Gemmata obscuriglobus: one gene and its partner. Each later gene encodes a partner of the first gene's protein in a complex. Links are inferred from orthologs where the notes say so. Each region holds a gene or a part of one and is shown on either strand. Other genes may lie near its edges.

Evidence for each region. Proteins that work in one complex are often made in the same cells at the same time.
Region 2: the proteins of dnaG (region 1) and dnaB are in contact, whole or in part, in a crystal structure (PDB 2R6A), measured with the Geobacillus stearothermophilus proteins. The link is inferred for Gemmata obscuriglobus from one-to-one orthologs. Residues at the interface, in WP_049624496.1 of Geobacillus stearothermophilus: Lys456, Leu457, Leu458, Pro459, Ala460, Asn463, Ala464, Leu467, Leu535, Leu536, Ile537, Ala538, Gln544, Glu545, Asp548, Tyr549, His552; in WP_033016901.1 of Geobacillus stearothermophilus: Ser13, Glu15, Ala16, Gln18, Glu91, Leu92, Asp94, Ala95, Val96, Pro97, Thr98, Ala99, Ala100, Asn101, Tyr104, Tyr105, Ile108.

The regions. Positions count from the first base shown.
Region 1 is NZ_CP042911.1:6,894,085-6,901,264, reverse strand. What follows is about bases 4,257-7,180. They hold dnaG (DNA primase), read left to right. Parts: upstream 4,257-4,725; coding sequence 4,726-6,636; downstream 6,637-7,180. Other genes in these bases: rpoD (RNA polymerase sigma factor RpoD), read left to right, coding at 6,740-7,180. In the rest of the region: GobsT_RS28575 (hypothetical protein), read left to right, coding at 1-1,139; GobsT_RS28570 (hypothetical protein), read left to right, coding at 1,255-2,109; GobsT_RS28565 (Gfo/Idh/MocA family protein), read right to left, coding at 2,290-3,690. UniProt on the Escherichia coli protein: RNA polymerase that catalyzes the synthesis of short RNA molecules used as primers for DNA polymerase during DNA replication.
Region 2 is NZ_CP042911.1:5,376,621-5,383,771, forward strand. What follows is about bases 1,885-4,779. They hold dnaB (replicative DNA helicase), read right to left. Parts: upstream 4,076-4,779; coding sequence 2,693-4,075; downstream 1,885-2,692. Other genes in these bases: GobsT_RS22520 (aminotransferase class V-fold PLP-dependent enzyme), read right to left, coding at 1,885-2,321; GobsT_RS38065 (hypothetical protein), read right to left, coding at 2,357-2,521; GobsT_RS40575 (ISAs1 family transposase), read left to right, coding at 4,289-4,779. Also shown: GobsT_RS22515 (serine/threonine-protein kinase), read left to right, coding at 6-1,025; more of GobsT_RS22520, read right to left, coding at 1,191-1,884; more of GobsT_RS40575, read left to right, coding at 4,780-5,011; GobsT_RS40580 (ISAs1 family transposase), read left to right, coding at 5,040-5,435; GobsT_RS22540 (transposase), read left to right, coding at 5,823-6,209; GobsT_RS22545 (hypothetical protein), read left to right, coding at 6,253-6,564; GobsT_RS22550 (cation:proton antiporter), read left to right, coding at 6,896-7,151. UniProt on the Escherichia coli protein: The main replicative DNA helicase, it participates in initiation and elongation during chromosome replication. Travels ahead of the DNA replisome, separating dsDNA into templates for DNA synthesis.

The DNA of each region.
Region 1 (7,180 bases):
TCGTGATCGCGTGCGGGCTCGTGCTCGCGCCCGGATTCGCCAACGACACCAAGACCCTACCCAACCAGAACCGGGCGGCCGACGCACTCACGGCTCGCCTCAAGCAAAAGGTCAAGATCGACGGCTCCAAGGTCGGCGCCAAAACGCTCGCCGAAGTGCTCGGCGAAATCGCCAGGAGCCACGACATCAGCTTCGTGCTCCTGGAAAACGAGTTCAAAGCGCAGCAGGTGGTCAACATCAAGGACAAGGTGTCGGTGGTTAAGAGCCTGGGCGCGGACGGGCTCACGGTCGCCGAGTTCCTCGGCGCGTGGCTGCCGGGTCTGGGCGCGACGTACCAACTGCGCCCTGAGTACATTGAGGTGATCCCACTCCGCGCGGTTCGAGCGGACGTAGCCCCCGCAAAGAAAGGTGATCCGGTCGAGCAACTGCTGACGACCCTCGCGAGTACGGAGGTTGATCTCGAAAACAAGAACCTGAACGAAACCCCGCTGTTCGAGATGCTCGGGTTCCTGTCGAAGAAGTATTCGTTGGTGTTCGCCGTCAACGAGAGCGCGTTTAACGCCGAGGGGTTCCCGAACATCCGAGACGTAAAGCCGACTGTCATAACCACCGCGCTACGGGGGCAGTCCCTCCACCAGCACCTGAGCATGATCCTCGAAAGCTTCGGGGCAACGTATCTCGTGAAGAACGGTGTCATCGAGATCGTGCCTGTGCGGCACGCGGCGGTCGTGGCGAAATCGCCCCTCGATACGTCAGCGATTTCCGACAACGGCGGGCGCCCGCGGCTCAAGGAGCCGCTGGTGTCGATGGTCGTCAAAGAGAAGGCGCTGAACGACACGGTCGCGCGGCTCGCCGAAACGTACGACCTCACCGTGGTCGTTTCGCCCCAAGCCGGTGAAGCGAGGTTTTTGCCGGTCAACGCCCGACTGCTGAACGCGCCAGCCGACCGGGCCATCGAGTTGCTCGCGATCCAGTGCGACCTGCGTGTCGTGCGCAAAGGTAGCGTGTACCTGATCACGAGCAAGGAGCAGGCCAACGAGCTGTTCAGCGAGAAGCTGGAGCGCGAGCGCCAGAAGATCGAACTGGAGAGACTGCGCAAGGAATCGGTGGCCCCGCCGCCACCCGCCCCCAAGAAGTGATCCGCCCCTTCTGGGGCGTGAGCCGGCCCCGGAGCGCGAACAATCTTTCTGACGCGCGGTGCCGTCTGGTAGGATGCTCTCTGCCGTCCGGCACGCACCCTCTGGAGCCGCGCCTATGCGCTCGACCCTCCGTCGCCTGTTCGCCGCCGCCGTGTTCGCCGCGGCCCCCGCGGTCTCGTTCGCGGCGGCGCCGACACCGGCCGCCGCGAACAAGGCCGCCAGCCCGCTGGACGCCGCTCGCAAGGCGCTCGACGAGGTCGGCGACATGCACTACCAAAACAAGTCGCTCAGCGAGCTGGTCGGTGACCTCAAGGAGAAGACCCGGGTGCCGGTCACCATCGACCCGCTGGTGTACCAGTTCGGGCTGGACCCGAGTCAGCCGACCGTGAGCGTCACCGCCAAGAACGTGAAGCTGAAAGACGGGCTGCAACAGGCGCTGGCGCCGTTCAACCTGAAGTGCGGCCTGACCCGCGACGGGCTGTTCATCTCGACCGAAGAGGGGCTGATCACCAAGCAGCTCCGCCAGCGGGTGAGTGTGGACTGTGACGGCACCCCGTTCGCGACCGCGGTGAAGCAGCTCGCCGCCGACTGCGGGGCCAACGTGGTGATCGACCCGCGGCTCAAGGAGAAGGCGACCGCAACGGTCGCGCTGAAACTCGACGACGTGCCACTGGAAACCGCCGTGCGGCTGCTGGCCGAGGTCGCGGACCTGGGCACGGTGCGCATGAGCAACGTGCTGTTCGTAACGACCGTGGAGCGGGCCGAGAAGCTGCGCCCGAACGCGGACGGCCCGACCCAGCCGGCCCCGGGCAACCCGGTGTTTCCGTTCCCCAACGGCGGCCCCGGCCCGGTCCCGCTGCCCGGTGTGATCGGCCCCGCGGGACAGGCCGTCGAGGTGGTGCGACCGGCGGTCGAGGCCGCAAAGCCGGCGGAAGCGGTGCCCGCTCCGGCCAAGCCTGAGAAGCCGTAACATCCGCTCGCCACCCAGCAGAGAAAAGAGTGTTCACCGCAGAGGGCACGAGAGGGCGCAGAGAGAAAACAAGAGAGCGGATTGACTCCTTACTCTCTTACGTTTTCTCTCTGCGCCCTCTCGTGCCCTCTGCGGTGAACACTCTTTTCTCTGCTTCTACGGTGAACGCTCTTTCTCAGCTCACGCGTTGTAGCCGATCAGGTCCCAGCCCTTGCGGTAGGTGCGGCGGATCAGCGGGGCGGCTTCCTTGATGTCGGCGGCGCACTTCTCGCCGTCGAAGTTGAACGACTTGCCGGTGCGGATGGCGACGTTCCCGAGCAGGAACGCGGCGGTCAGCAGCCCGCCGTAATCGAAGTTGGCCAGCGCCATCTCCGGCTTCCCGGCCTTGATCGCCGCGACCCACTCGTCCTTCTGCCCCTGGTCGCCCTTGTTGTTCACCGGCAGCGTTTCCGGCTTGGTGTCGTTCCCGGTCTTCTTCCCGGTGCTGAAGAACACGTTCGCGCCGTAGTCGTCGGGCGAGTACGCGAAGCCCTTCGTGCCGACGATGATGGACCCGCTGTCCACGAGCTTCTTGGCGCCCGAGATCTCCAGCGCCTTCGCGACCAGTTCGTCGGGCGGCAGGACCTTCTTCCCGTCCTTCTTGCCCTCGTACCAGTTCAGCGTGACCGGCGCCAGGTCCCCGCGCTTCGGGAACTCGATGACCACGTTCGCCCAGCTCGGGCAGGTGAGCGGGTTCACGTCGCCGGCCGTGGCCGACACCTTCGTCGGGTGCGCCAGCCGCAGCCCCATGAACGCCATGTTGGCGGTGTGGCAGGCCATGTCGCCGATGGCCCCGGTGCCGTAGTCCCAGAACCCGCGCCACGCGAACCCGTGGATGCCGTTGGCGAACTCGCGGTCCGGGGCCACGCCGAGGAACTCGTCCCAGTGGATCCCCTTGGGCACGCTCCCCTTGGCGGGCGGCTTGGCGTCGCTCACGTCCGGCGCCTGCTTCCAGTAGCCCGCCGGGCGGTTGGTCCACACGTGGACCGCGGTCACGTCGCCGAGTTCGCCGGCGCGGAGCAGTTCGGCGGCGCGGCGCAGCCCGTTGGCCGCGGTGCCCTGGTTCCCCATCTGGGTGCAGACCTTGGCCTTGGCGGCCTCGGTCCGCATCAGGTGCGCCTCGTACACGTCGTGCGTCAGCGGCTTCTGACAGTAGACGTGCTTGCCGGCCCGCATGGCCAGGATGCTGGCCTGGGCGTGGGAGTGGTCCGCGGTGCTGACCACGACCGCGTCGATGCTCTTCAGCAGCGCCGCGTCGTCGTACAGCTTGCGGTAGTCGGCGAACGTCTTGGCCTCCGGCCACTTCTTGGCCTTCGCGGCCAGGTTGCCGTCGTTGATGTCGCAGAGCGCGATGACGTCCATCAGGTTGCCGGCCTGATCGATGTCGCTGGAGCCCTTGCCGCCGACGCCGATGCCCGCGACGCGGAGCTTCTCGTTGGCGCGGTAGACGCGGGCGGCCGAAACCGCGGGCGCGAGGTACAGGTAGCCGAGAGCGGCGGCGCCGGCGCCGAGCACCTGACGACGGTTGAAGTTGCGGGCCATAACTCAGAGTTCTCCGGAGAGGCGGAAGGGGAATCGGGGCGGTGCGCCCCCGTGCGCGAGGTCGTGGTGAGGCTGAGTGTAAGCCGGCCGCGGCGCGGAGGCAACGAGAAAGGCAACGACGGCTCGCCTCGCGTCGGCCCACCCGTCTAAAGGGTGCGGGTGGCGGTATGGCGGATGGTCGTGGCTTCGTTCCGGCCCGCACCCGTCTCGTGGTCATCAAGACGGTTTTGACAGAATCGGCAGGACGAGCGGGATCAAAACAGATCGATTTGAAATCTCGTTCATCCTGTCAATCCTGTCAAAACCGTCTTTGGCCTCTCCATCGCAATTTGGTGACGCACGTCCGTGCCGCGTTCCGCCAGAGATTTTCAGCACGAATGGCGTCACTGAGTCGGCACCAGAACTACAACCCCGCACGCCCGTCCGTGACGCACGCACGGTCTACCCAATCACTCCAAAATCGCGCGCCCGAGTTGGCGTAGCGGGCGCTCCCGCGGGGCCGGTCGTGCGGGTGGCGGCGCGGGCGCATCAGGCGCCGGCGGTGCGGGCAACTTGGTGGGAGATTCCGTTTTGTCGGAGCCGCCGGTGACCGGGTTATGGGTTAAGTTTGCGGGGTGCGGCGGTCGGAACGGAGGTTGCCTTGACGCCCCCCCCCAAGCGGGTATAATTCGCAAAGCATCAACGGATTGATGCACCGACCTTAAAGGCTCAGAGGAGAACAGAGCCACGGCACCAATCGAGCGTCCCCACCCCACCCACGGCGATTCATCCGGCAAGCGTTTAACTCCGTACGCGAGTTAGCCCCCTGACGCCGGTTCGCCAGCTCCACCAGCACGGGGTCGAAGGGCAAACTCGACAATCGCCAAGGCCGACCGACCGCGGACCCAGTAACGACTCCGGAATCCCGTTTCTCCCCCGATTCACGACCCCCCGGCGACCTTCCGCCGGGGTTCACGCGCATCGCCGCAACCGCCCTGGGCAGCACAGCGGTGTCGGGATCGAGCGAACGACAGGCCGGTTATCCGCAGGTGAAACGTGCCGTCCGACCCGGTGGAGCTAACCAAACAGATCAAGGCCGCCAGCGACATTGTCGCTGTCGTCGGCTCGTACATCAACATCGTTCCGGCCGGCAAGATCTTCAAAGCCGTCTGCCCGTTCCACAACGACACCCGCCCGTCGCTCGACATCGACCCGCACCGCCAGCGGTACAAGTGCTGGTCGTGCGGCGCCCAGGGGGACGTGTTCGCGTTCGTCCAGAACCACGAGAAGGTCGGGTTCCGTGAGGCCCGGGCCATACTCGCGGCGAAGGCCGGAATCAAGCTCGACGAGCAACAGTCGCCGCAGGACCACCACCGCACCCGGCTGCTGGAGGTGATGCGCTGGGCGCAGGCCAAGTACGCCTACCAGTACCTCGAAGGCGACCTGGGCGAAGAGGCCCGCAAGTACATGGGGGCGCGGAAGCTCTCGGGCAAGACCACCCGCGACTTCGGCATCGGCTTCGCCCCCATCAACGGCGACTGGCTCGTGAAACTGGCCCTCGCCGAAGGGGTCCCGACCGACACGCTCGTCGAGGTCGGGCTGCTCGCGGCCCGCGACGGCCAGCGCGGGTACTACGACCGGTTCCGCGACCGGGTCATGTTCCCGATCAAGGACGTGCGCGGGCAGGTGGTCGGGTTCGGCGGCCGGATCATGCCGAACAACCCGTTGGCCGCCCGCGGACCGAAGTACTACAACTCGGCGGAAACGCCGCTGTTCCACAAGAAGGAGCTGCTCTACGGGCTGGACCTCGCCCGCCACGCCAACGCCGGCTACCTCGCGGTCGTGGAGGGCTACACGGACGTGATGATGGCCCACCAGTGCGGCGTGCCGCAGGTGGTCGCCACGATGGGCACCGCGCTCAACCCCCAGCACGTCGCACAGCTCAGCCGCTACGCGCCGAAGGTGGTGCTGCTGTACGACGCCGACGCCGGCGGGTTCGCGGGCGTGGACCGCGCGCTCGAGATGTTCGTCTCGCAGGACGTCGAACTCGCGGTCGCCACCCTGCCCGACGGGCTGGACCCGTGCGACCTGCTGGTGAAGCCCGGCGGGACCGAAACATTTAAAGAGGTACTGACATCCGCCGCGGACGCGTTAGATTTTAAATTGAACAAGCTGCTCGAGCGGGACCCGAACCCGTCGGTCGAGACCAAGCGGCGGATCGCCGACGACATCCTGGGCGTCATGGCGTCCGCCCCCCCGATGCCCGGGGCCGCGGCCCAGATGAAGCGGGAGCTGATCGTCACCCGGATCGCCCACCGGCTCGGCTTCAAGCAGGAAACGATGTGGGTGCGGTTCGGCGAGCTGCGCAAGGACCACGAGCAGAAGCAGCGCGAGGCGCAGCAGAAGGAACAGGAGGGGCACCGCGACGGCGGCCGCCCGACGGTCACAGTTCGCCCCGACGCGGTCCTGCCGACGACCGAGCGGCCCCGCGGCGCGTCGAAGGCCGGCCCGGCGGTGGCGGCCGAGCGCCAGTTGGTCGAGCTGCTGCTCAGCGACCCGCTGCTGGTGCCGGTCGCGGCGGCCCGGCTGGCGCCCGACGAGATCACGCACACCGGGCTGCGGCGCATCCTCTCCGAGCTGTACGGGGTGCATGCGGCGGGCGGCGTGCCCGACCTCGAAAGCCTCCGCGAGCGGCTCGCCGACCGCGAGGACCTGTTCGAGGTGTCCCAGAAGCTCCAGTTCGTCGGCCAGCAGATGCAGGACCGCGAGCAGTGGCTGGCCCGGCTGCTCAAGCGGTTCGCGGAGATGAAGGCCGAGGCCGAGGCCCGCCGGGCCAAAGAGCAGCTCGCCGGCGCGAGCGACGACGAGGCGATCGAGCTGCTGCGGCGCATCCAGCAGACGCAGCAGCGGCCGCCCAAGCGGGGCGACAACGCGGGCGGCCCGCAGCCGGACGCGCCGGCGGCCTGACCGCCGCACGAAACGAGACATCTGGGTTTCGCACACGAGTTGAGAACCACCCGCCGCAACGGCCAAGACGGCCCCGAGCGGACGACCAGTGGGAGGGGTTCGGATGGACTGGAAGAACGACGAGGTTCTCAAGGCGCTGGTCGAGCGTGGCAAGCAGGTCGGGTCGCTCACCTACGACGAGGTGAACACCGCCCTGCCCGAAGGCCGCGACGGCGTCCCCGAGTCCGACCGGCTCGAGCACGTGCTCGAGATCCTCGACGCCAACGGCATCAGCGTCATCGACGAGGACGACGGCGAGGCCGTCGCCGACGCCCCGGTCGCGGCCGACGCCGCCGTCGCGGACCCCGAGGCCCCGAGCTACGAGGACTCCGACGGCGACGGCCGGCACATCGACGACCCGGTCCGCATGTACCTCACGCAGATGGGGCAGATCGAGCTCCTGAACCGGAAGCAGGAGGTGTCGCTCGCGATGAAGATCGAGCTGACCCGCCGCCGGTTCCGCCGCAAGGTGCTGGAGTGCGACTACGCCATGCGGCAGGTGGTC
Region 2 (7,151 bases), 1.5 Mb from region 1 along the record:
TGGTGTTGTCTGCCCTTCCCAACAACATCCGTTCGACCACGCCCGGCGCGTTCGTCCCCGCCGTCGGTGCGGAGCCGTCGCCGGGGTACCGGCTCCGGTGCGTCCGCGGTCGCGGCGGGTTCGCCGAGGTGTGGGAGGCGGAAGCGCCGACCGGGCCGCCGGTGGCGCTCAAGTTCATGCCGACCTCGAACACGGCCACCACGGCCCGCGAGCTGCGGTCGGTGAAGTCGTTTCAGGGGATGGAGCACCCGTACATCGTCAAGACGTACGACGTGTGGTCCATCCCGGGCTACCTCGTCATCAACATGGAACTGGCCGAGGCAACGCTCCTCGACCTGATGCAGGTGTACCGCGACGAGTTGGGGCAGGACATCGAGCCGGCGACCCTCTGCCTGTACCTCTGGCAGGTGGCCGAAGCGCTGGACTTCCTGAACGCCCGGCAGCACGTCCGCGACGGCCGGCGGGTCGGGTTCCAGCACGGCGACGTGAAGCCGAACAACATCCTGCTGTTCGGCGACGTGGCGAAGCTCACCGACCACGGCCTGGCGACCCCGACGCACGCCCCGAGTACGCCGTGCGCGCGCCAGGGGACGCGCGAGTACGCAGCCCCGGAAGTGTTCCTCGGGTCCATCTCTGACTGGTCGGACCAGTTCAGCCTTGCGGTGACGTATTACGCGCTGCGCACGGGGACGTTTCCGTTCGCGCCTCCGGTGAAGGCCGCGTCCCGGTCGTCGCTGCGCCCGCTCGCGAACCTGAGCGGCGTGACCGACGCCGAACAGCCGGCCCTGCGGCGGGCGCTGGCCCCGGTCCCGCAGGAGCGGTTCCCGAACTGTCTGGAGTTCATGGCGGCGCTGCTCAAGGCCCTGAAGTTGCGTGTCGAACTGCCCGACGGCGAGGGCGGCCGGATGAAGGTGACGCGCGAGGCGGCGATCAGCGCCGGGTCCGGGGTTCGCAAACTGGCGACACCCGCACTGAGCGTATCGTCGGCCGCCCGAAAGACCCCGTTCGGCAGCGGTAACGTGTAGCCGTAGTGGTCCACGGCCCGTTGATGGTGTCTGTTTTGTGTTGGTCTTTGTGGCACGGACATTCCTGTCTGTGCGATATTCTCACGCCGTACAGACAGGAATGTCTGCGCCACAAGAAACAGACACAGTCAGCCGGATCGAATCTGGACGCGTTCCCGTTTGAGTTTACACCGCCGCGAGAGCGGCCTTCAATTCCCGTAACAGCCTCTCGATGTCGTCGTGCGTGTTGTACCCGTGAACCGCAACGCGGAGCCGGCCGGTCGGGTTCATGACGTGAACGTTACCCGCGTGGAGCCGGGCGTTGATCTCGGCGGCCTTCGGGTGCTTGAACGCCAGAATCCCCGCGATGTGATCCGGCTCGTCCGGGGTGAGCACCTCGACGGGGAGCTTCCGTAGCTCGGTGAGGCAGTGGAGTACGAGCGGTCGCGCGTGCGCGTCGATGTTCGCCACACCCACCCCGCGCAAGTACTCCAGGCCCGCCCGGACGGCGTAGAGGGCGGGGTAGTTCGGCATCCCGACCATGAAGCTCGCCGCGCCCGGCTTGCTCTTCACGGCCTCGAAACTGCCCGGCCCGAACGCGTCTTCGAGGTTGAACCACCCGCCGGCCGGCGCGGTCCACTCCTTCGCCCGGTCCTTCGGCACGCCAACCAGCCCGCCGCCGTGCGACGCCAGAATCCACTTGTGCGTGCTGCTGACGATGAGGTCGGCGCCGCGCAGGTCGAGCGGGATTCGCCCGATCGCCTGCGTCACGTCCACCCCGAGCAGCGCGGGCGAGTGCTTCCGGACCGCTTCCACGATCGGCGGCAGCGCCACCGTGAACCCGTTGTAGAAGCTCACCAGCGACACGTTCACCAACCGCGTTCTGGGACTCAGCAGCGGAATTAAGTCTTCTACGTGCAGGGCGCCGCTGCGGTGCTTCCAGAGGCGGAGGGTGGCCGGGCACGCGGGCTGGAGCCACGGCGTCGAACTGGCCGGAAAATCGAGGTCGGTGCAAATCACCTCGTCGCCCGGCTGGAGTTGCAGCGCGAGCGCGGCCAGGTTGTACGCCTCGGACGAGCACGAACAGATCCCGATCTCCGCGGCCGTCAGTCCCAAGAACTCGGCGGTGAGTGCCCGCGCCGCCTCCCACTGCGCGGCGTGGGGCACGCGGCCGTCCATGCCGAGTTGCTTGTCCCGAAAGTACTGCGCGAGCGCCTCGCCGACCGCCAGCGGGGGAACCCCTTCCGCCGCGGTGTTGAGGTAGGCACGGCCGTCGAGGGTCGGGAAGTCGCGGCGCCGGGATTCGCTGGTGAGCATGGTCACACTTGGAAGAGGGGGACGGGGCGTTCACCTCACTGTATCGGTGCGGTACGGATTTCACCGCCGACACTGCCCGGCAGCATAATGGCCGCAGCGGAATGAGTCGGTCGGTAGTGGCTTTTAGCCCATGCGGGGCTCGTGTTCACAAAGACAGGTTTTGACAGGATCAACAGGATATCGAATTGATCGGTCTTCATCCTGTTCATCCTGTCGATCCTGTCAAAATGCTCTTGGCCTCTCCGTCTCGTGTGAGTGCCACATTGCCCTCGCCTCGAGTTGGCAACGCCCCCGAGCGAAGCTCATTCCGCCCCGCGTTCTCAAGAAGACGCGATTGAAATCACGCGCGCCGCGCGCCACCCGGCACGGACTTACATGCCGTCGCCCATGCCCACGTCGGCGATGTAGTTCTCGTAGCGGTTGTACTCCTTCCGCCACGTCAGCGTGACCTCGCCCGTCGGGCCGTTACGCTGCTTGGCGATGATGATTTCGAGGACGTTGTCGTCCGTCTGGCCGTCGAACTTCCCGGGGCGGTGCAGCATCCAGGCCGTGTCGGCGTCCTGCTCGATCGAGCCCGACTCGCGGAGGTCGGAGAGACGCGGCTTGTGGTCCTGGCGGTCTTCGGACGCCCGGTTCACCTGAGCCAGCGCGATCACCGGGATGTGCAGCTCGCGCGCGAGGAACTTGAGCCGGCGGCTGATCTGGGCGACCTGCTCCTGCCGCGGGTCGCGGCGGTTCTCCGGCTCGATGAGCTGGAGGTAGTCGATGACGATGAGCTTCAGCCCGCCCTCCTTTTCGTGCTTCTTCATGAGCCGCCGGGCGCTCGCCGCGATCTGAATCATGGTCCGGCTGGGGGTGTCGTCGATGTACAGCCGGCACTTGCGGAGGGTGTCGCCGGCGGCCATCAGCTTCTGGATGTCGTCGGAGTTCAGGAGCCCCTTACGCACCTTGTGGCTGTCCACGCGGGACTCGCAGCAGAGGAGCCGCTCGGCGAGTTCGATGCGGGCCATTTCCAGGCTGAAGAACAGCGCCACCGGCGGTTCCCCGGTTTCGTGCCCTTGTGTGATGACGTTTCGGACGAGGTTGAGTGCGAAGGCCGTTTTCCCGACGGAGGGCCGGGCGGCGATGATCACGAGTTCCGTTTTGTGTAAGCCCGCGGTCATGTTGTCGATGTCGACGTACCCGGTGGGCAGCCCGCTGATCGCGAGGTTGTCCTGGCCGATGCGCGAGTCGAGCCGGTCGAACGCCTCCTTCACGACGGTCGAGAGCGCGGCGGTTTCGCCCACCATGCCCTGCTTCGCCACCTCCATGATCTTCCGCTCGGCCTGCGACACCAGTTCGTCGCCGGACTGGGTGCGGTCGTAGGCGTCGCGAAGGATCTCGTTGCTCGCGTGGATAAGCCCGCGAACCATCGCGGTGTCCTTCACCAGCTTGGCGTGGTACTCCGCGTTGGCCCCGGTGGGCACCGCCTCCCACAGGTCGACGAGGTACTCCTTCCCGCCGATGTCCTCGATCTGCTTGTTCTTGCGCAGCTTGTCGTACAGGATGACGAGGTCGATGGGCTGGTTCTCGGTCGCCAGGTCGCTCATCGCCTGGTAGATCTTCTGGTGCGCGTCGAAGTAAAAGTTGTCTGCGATAATGTGCTGCTGAACGGTCGACAGCGTGTCGGGGTCGCGTAGGATGCCCCCGAGCACGCCGCGCTCGGCGTCACGGTTCTGGGGCGGCAGGCGATCGGTCAGGGGGTCGCTCGACATGGCTGATTAGCTCACGACTTACGGCGCGCCGGGCCGAACTGAAAGCGCGCACACTATTTGGGGCCGGCGCTGTTTGATAGCCGTTCGCCGCGAGACGTGGAAGGGCATTTTGGGCGGAGGTGCGGGCCGGGCCAGGGCCTTTCCTTATTTCACCTTGCTTACACGAGGGAACGTGGCTATGTGGGGCGCCTTCTCGCAGCCAGGAAGGTACCCATGTCTCCTTGCACCCTGGTCGATGCCCTGGCGGCGGTTCCCGATCCCCGCAGCAAGCACGGCCTTATCCACCCACTCGCCCCCTTCCTCGGACTCGTCGCCCTCGCCATGCTCATGGGGCGCACCAGCCTCAATGGCATCGCTCGCTTCGGGCGACAGCACGGACCCGCCCTCGCCCATGCCCTCGGCTTCCGACGCGGCAAGACCCCGGCCGTTTCCACGCTCTCCCGCACCCTGCGACGCTTCGACGCCGACCAACTGGAGCACGTCCTCTCGTACTGGATCGCCAGCCGCGTCGACCCGGCCGCCTTCACACACATCTCCATCGACGGCAAGACCCTTCGAGGCTCTCGCAACGGCGCGATCCCCGGTCAGCACCTGCTGGCCGCATACGCCCCCACCGTCGGTGCCGTACTCGCCCAGGTCAAGGTCGATGCGAGCACCAACGAGCACAAGGCCGCCTTGACGCTCCTCGGCATTCTGCCGCTGCGAGGGAAGGTCGTGGTCGGCGACGCCATGTTCTGCCAGCGAGACCTGGCCGAGGAGGTGGTCGGGGCCGGCGGCGACTACGTGCTCACGGTGAAGGACAACCAACCCGGATTGGGGATCGACATCCGAGCCGGGTTCGCCTTCGAGACCGCCGCCCGATCGATCGCGGCGGCCACTTCCCCCTGGGGATCGGCCTCCGCCCGCCCCGAGCCGCATCGCCACGACCGTCGATAAGGGTCACGGCCGCATCGAGAAGCGGACGCTGCAAACGACCTCGATTCTGACGTGCTCGCCGACGTGGGCGGGGGTGAAGCAGGGCTTCCAGTTGACGCGTGAGCGGACGGTCCGAGGCCAAACGACGGTCGAAGTGCATTTCGGCATCACGAGCCTGTCGGCCGAGAAGGCGGATGCGGCCACACTCCTGAACCATGTGCGGACGCACTGGCGCATCGAGAACGAACTGCATTACGTGCGTGACGTGACACTGGGCGAGGACGCGTGTCGTGTGCGCATGGGGCACGCACCACAGGTGCTGGCGGCGCTGCGGAACGCCGTGGTGCACCTGTGGCGTGAGGTCAAGGCGGTGAGTTGCCCGGAGGCGATCGAGCGGCTCCAGATGGACCCGGCAATGGCCAAGGGACTTATCGGAGTTACGTAGAGTGAATCAAGGAAAGGCCCTGCGGGCCGGGCCCAGGGCCGTTCCTTATTTCATCTTGGCGCGAGCGGGTTTGTTGGGTCGCGGGCACTCCTTCGGCCCGAGGTGCTCGATGCCCGCGCGCGCTGGCAGTATGAGGAGTAGTCAACGGTCCCCGACCCGCGCGGGTTGCAGGGCCGGATCCACCCGCGGCCGGCGGTCCTCGGGTTGGTCGCGTTGGCGGTACTGATGGGCCGCACGGGCCCCCAGGGGATCGCCCGGTTCAGGCGCCAGTACGGGACCCCTGGCTCACGCGCGCGGGTTCCGGAGGGACCCGACGCCGTCCGCGTCGACCCTGTCCCGGACCCTGCGGCGGATCGACCCGCAGCAACTGGAGGCGGCCCTGGGCCGGTGGATCGCGGGGCGCCTGGACGCGCCCGCGCGCATGTGGCCCTGGACGGCAAGTGCCTGCGCGGGAGCCGGGACGGGGACGGGCCAGCACCGGGTGGCCGCGTACGCCCGCACGCCGCGGCGGTGCTCGGCCAGATCCGGGTGGACGCCCAGACGAACGAGCACCAGGCCGCCCTGGCGTTGCTCGGGATCGTCCCGGTGGGCGGCTCGGCTTTGACCGGGGATGCCACGCTCTGCCCGCGGGACGTGGCCGCGGCGGTGGTCGACGGCGGGGGCCATTACGTGCTCACGGCCAAGGACAACCAACCCGGCCTGGTGGCCGACATCGAGGCCGGGTTGGGGTTCGAGGACGCCGCCCGAGGGCTCGCGGCGGCCACGTCCCCCTGAGCCGGTCCCGACGCCCGAGCAACTGGGGCGCCCGGCCACGTCGGTGGACCCGGGGCACGGGCGGATCGAGACGCGGACCGTGCGGGCCACCCCGCTGCTGACGTGCCACGATCGGTGGACCGGATTGAAGCACGGGTTCCGCATCACCCGCACCCGGACGGTCAAGGGTGTGACCACCGTGGAGGTGGTGCACGGGATCACCAGCCGGCCGGTCGAGCGGGCCGACGCGCGAGCACTTCTGGGCCTGGTGCGGTCCCATTGGCGCATCGAGAACCAACGCCACGACGTGCGCGATGTGACCCTGCGTGAGGATGAACCGAGGTGCCGCGCCGCAGGTGCTGGCCGCGCTCCGTAAGGCCGTGATCCACTTGTTACACACCGTCCCAGCCAACCGTTGTTCCGAAGCCATTGAGTGGCTCCGGATACACCCCGACCCTGCCCAACGGCTTATCGGGATCCCCCAACATGAATAACGGAACGGCCCTGGAACCTTAACAATACGCCAAGCCTGTAAAGCCTGAAAGACGTGCGGGTCAGAGCGGTGATTTGTTTCGAGCGTTCTGCAGTAACTGTTATGCGATAAGGCTGGGTCTGAAAATTCATCGGGCAGCATAAAGTCGCATAACTGTGTAGACAACGGTTGTCTGAACAGGTATTATTCGGGAGATGTTCTGTCGGAGACCACGATGTCCCAGGCCGACACGCTGCCCACAGCCCGACCCGCGCTGTGTTCCAGCATCGCAGGATACACGGCTCTACTTGTAATCGGGGTTGGTCTGGTCCTCCTCATCTGCCGTGCCGGTGCCGGACTCACCTCCGCAACCCCTGCCGCGGCCGCGCCCACGGCCTCAAAACCGGTGGACGTTGTGCTGCACGTCATGGCCACGCTGGTTGCCGTCATCCTGCTCGGAACGGTCCTCGGGCGCGCCTGCCGGTGGGTCG